DNA from 2 places in the Alkalimarinus alittae genome. Region 2 is predicted to be linked to the other one. Evidence: predicted binding sites of a transcription regulator. Region 2 holds the regulator's gene; the other holds the start of a gene.
The links. The regulator sigma-54, encoded in region 2, starts transcription at its own class of promoters, with help from an activator protein. The targets are predictions, from matches to a motif close to GTTGGCACGNNNNTNGNNT.

Region 1 (2,173 bases), 1.3 Mb from region 2:
CAGCCATTGTTTTTGCATTGCCTATGTATAACTTTGGTATTCCATCGGTCTTGAAGTCGTACTTTGATCACTTGGCACGAGCGGGTGTGTCTTTCAAATATACCGAAAACGGACCTGTAGGTTTATTAGACGATAAGCCTGTTTACATTCTTGCGGCGAGAGGAGGGGTTTATCAAGGAATGCCTGCAGACACACAAACAGAGTACATGAAGACATTTTTAGCATTTATTGGTTTAAAAAATGTGCAGTTTATTTATGCAGAAGGTTTGAATTTGGGGGAGGCGTCTAAAGAGAAGTCTTTAGACAACGCTCGCCAACAGGTATTGGAGTTGGTTAGCGCATTAGGCTAAAGGTAGCGGGTTTGTAGGTCGGCTGCGAGTCCGACCTACAAACACTAAAGCCTAGGCTTTAGTGTTGTTTCGAGTTAACGTTAACCCCATTAAACCAAGGCACATTAGAGCAATTGTAGAAGGCTCTGGAACGGAAGCAACAACGTTTTTAGCGGTTATGGTCGCTTGTATTGTTTGAGATAATGTACAACCTTTTCCACCGCAAGAATCGCTTACCGCAGAAAACTCAACACCAAATATTGAGCCGTCACCTAAGGTGATGTCGCTAGGTTGTCCTGAAAGGTCGAAGGTCAATCCTCCCACACCGCCCCAGCCAAACACCCAAGCCCAAGCAGCTCCGCCAAGTCCGGTTCCGCTTGCATCAACTGCACCAGGAGAAGAAAAGGCGAGTGTCGCTTCGACTACCCCACCGATGGCACCCCAACCGGACGCAGGACCATAAAGGTCAGCGTTAAAAAAATCAAAGGTGTAACTATCGCCGGCGGCTAAACTAAATATTTCGCTATCTAAACCAGACGCAAGTGTAAGGTTGGTTGTACAACCCGAACACAAAGTAATGCCGCTTGAGTCTACAGATGAACCTGCGCCATCAACGTCAAAATCTAGTGTGGGCATTGCAAATGTGCTCGCACTAAAACTCAAGGCTATTGAAATGAGAGCGCTGCTAATTAATCGATAAATCATAGTTATGCTCCTTCTTGTAACCCGGCTGCCTTTGTTATTATTTAGGCCCGTGGCTTTCCGTCCCCTTCTTGCGAAAGGTTTGGCGATTAACGTAATTGTGAGATGAATCTCTCGGGCTACTAAAAGGCAATCAATATGCCAGAAAGAATAAGGCGTTGATCTATTGTGGTTATTATTTTTTGGCTTTCTATAAGTCGATCACTTGTGTAAGTAATGTCGACATTGAAACCGTTGTATGAATTTTATCGCGGAGCAGTGTAAGCGATGCATTAAGAAAATTTTTTCGTTTGAAGCTTAAATTTCGTTAACATCCACCGTTTTATTTGTGTGTTGGGTTAAAGTAGCAGTTACACTGAAGCTCATTGGTCCTTTGATAAGGTTATAAAGATGAAAAAAGGCATAATTCTAGGTTTAATCGCGGTCGTTATTGTTTTATTTTTTAGTTATGACCTTCAGAGCCTACTGACATTAGACGGCTTAAAGAATGGCTTGAGTGATTTTGAAGTGTGGCGATCAGAGTCGCCGCTTTTGGTCGCCTTCGGTTTTTTAACTGTTTATGTTTTAGTGACCGCGCTTTCATTGCCGGGTGCAGCGGTGATGACATTAGCCGCAGGCGCTTTATTTGGCGTACTCTGGGGTACGGTCATAGTCTCTTTTGCCAGTTCGATGGGCGCGACGTTAGCCTTTTTAGCGTCACGCTACTTTTTGCAAGAAACGATACAAACCAAATTTGGTGATCGGTTAAAAGCCATTAATGAAGGCATCGAAAAAGAAGGTGCTTTTTATTTGTTTACGCTTCGTTTAGTGCCTGTTTTCCCTTTCTTTCTGATCAACTTGCTCATGGGGTTAACCCCCATTAAAGCGGCTACCTTTTATTGGGTTAGTCAGATTGGTATGTTGGCCGGAACCATTGTTTACGTCAATGCTGGTACTCAGTTAGCGCAAATCGATAGCTTGTCGGGGATTTTATCGCCTGCGTTGCTATTCTCTTTTGTTTTGCTCGGTATTTTCCCTTTAATAGCCAAAAAGATTATTGCTATCTTTCAAGCAAAACGAGTGTATGAAAAATGGACAAAGCCCTCAACGTTCGACCGTAACTTAATTGTGATTGGTGCCGGAGCAGGTGGTTTAGTGTCTTC
Region 2 (2,173 bases):
CGAGCTTTTCGAGTTTGGCGCTGACGTATTCTTTTAAAGAGTCAGTTAGATCAACGTGGTGTCCTGTAATATTCAATTGCATGTTTCGCTCCTGATGTCGTTATTTATATTCCTTGTAACGTTATATCAAAACACTCGATAATCGTTAACAAGAAACAGAACTTCATTACTTTCGTTTCACACTTTACTTTTTCGTAACACTTTTCTTTCTTTATACTGCTTTAATTGAGTCGCCAAACGTTCAGTAGGAATTAACGTTATGTTTAATTGATCTTAGCATATCAATAGGGCAATTTATTGATCCGTAACCGTTTAATTTTAAATGTTTATCACTAATGACTGCTATATGAGTCGTTTACGTTCATTCGATGGCGGAATTGACATTGCCTCACGGTATTTTGCAATGGTTCGCCTAGCTACTTTTATGCCTTGTTCGTCAAGAATAGTCGCAATTTTGCTATCACTTAATGGCTTTTTCGCTGACTCGGCTGCGACTAGCTTTTTAATGATCGCTCTAATTGCGGTTGATGAGCATTCTCCACCCGAAGCGGTGCTTACATGACTAGAAAAGAAGTATTTAAGCTCAAATATGCCTCTAGGTGTATGCATGTATTTTTGTGTTGTTACTCTCGAAATAGTCGATTCATGCATTTCAACCGCTTCAGCAATGTCATGCAAAATCAACGGTTTCATCGCTTCTTCACCGTGATCTAAAAAGCCTTGCTGGTGTTCAACGATCTTACTCGAAACCTTCAGAAGAGTCTCATTACGACTTTGTAAGCTTTTGATAAACCACTTGGCTTCTTGCAACTGATCTTTTAAATAGGTGTTGTCAGCACTGCTATCTGCACGCTTAACGAGAGATGCATAACCTGAGTTGACGCGTATCTTTGGCGCTATCTCAGGGTTAAGCTCAACCTTCCACCGGTCATTGACTTTTTTAACGACCACATCAGGTATAACATATTCAGGGGTGTCGCCACTGATCTCTTCACCGGGACGAGGGTTGAGTGACTGAATAAGTTTTATGACCAGCTTTAAGTCGGATTCTTTAATACGGCTACGTCTTATGAGTTGAGCGTAGTCTCGATTACCTAGTAAGTTAAGGTAGTGGTTAATAACTAGCTTTGCCTGAGGAAGCCAAGGCGTTTCGCTGGGCAGTTGATTGAGTTGTATCAGCAAGCATTCTTGAAGATCTCTACTGGCAACCCCGGGCGGGTCAAAATGCTGTATGCGCTTGAGAACAGCTTGTATTTCATCCAGCTCTACTTCGTGCGCGTCTATTTCATCTTGATACGATTCGGTAAAGCCCGATAATATTTCTTCTAGCGTACTGGAGAGGTAGCCGTCAGTGTTAATAGAGTCAATGATTGACATGCCTATTAACTTGTCGACATCAGACATTGGCGTTAGGTTAAGTTGCCATAGCAGATGGTCTTGCAATGATTCGCCTACGCTGTTTCGAGACTCAAAGTCACTATCTTCTTCTGGCGCAGGACCCGAAGGCGCGTTGTTAGGGTATATATCGTCCCAAGCTGTATCGACGGGCAAGTCATTAGGTATGCTATCTGACCAGTCCTCCGAGTTCATAATATCTTCGGAACCTTGCTCAGCAGGCGTCTCTGTTGCAGTGGCGGTCAAATCTTCTGAAGTACTCTGTGTATTTGAATCTGATTCGGCGTTAGAGTCGGTGCTTTCTGAGCTGTTTCTATCGTCATCAGAAACTTCCAACATAGGGTTTGACTCAAGGGCTTCTTGAATCTCCTGTTGAAGGTCTAGAGTAGAAAGCTGCAGTAGGCGTATTGCCTGTTGCAGTTGAGGGGTCATCGTCAGCTGTTGGCCAAGCTTTAGCTGAAGTGATGCTTTCATGACCATGTATTATTTTCCGCCTTATACAAAAACATCAATGAACAAGGTCTCCCTATTATTACGTCACTCAAATAGACTGTATACGTTTTAGTGTAAACCACTTCTGAGTGCGTTGTTTTATTATTTACTATTAATAACATTCTAGTAAGGAGATCTAAAAATTAGTAGTGATTGCCGAGATAAAGGGTCACAATTTAAATTCATCCCCTAGGTATACATCTTTAACCTGCTGGTTTGATAAAACGTCTTCAGCTGTTCCTGAAGCAATAATATGTCCATCGCTCACGATATACGCTTTCTCACA

Region 1: NKI27_RS08175 (PEP-CTERM sorting domain-containing protein) is a predicted target of sigma-54. The motif match lies at 1,159-1,177, and genes of this name have one in related genera.

What each region holds. Positions count from the first base shown of each region.
Region 1 is NZ_CP100390.1:1,792,818-1,794,990, forward strand. It holds gene NKI27_RS08170 (FMN-dependent NADH-azoreductase) at 1-350, shown strand, start outside; gene NKI27_RS08175 (PEP-CTERM sorting domain-containing protein) at 402-1,034, opposite strand; cyclic di-GMP riboswitch class I at 1,047-1,128, opposite strand; gene NKI27_RS08180 (FAD-dependent oxidoreductase) at 1,422-2,173, shown strand, end outside.
Region 2 is NZ_CP100390.1:3,130,213-3,132,385, reverse strand. It holds gene hpf (ribosome hibernation promoting factor) at 1-82, opposite strand, end outside; gene NKI27_RS14220 (RNA polymerase factor sigma-54) at 343-1,869, opposite strand; gene lptB (LPS export ABC transporter ATP-binding protein) at 2,057-2,173, opposite strand, start outside.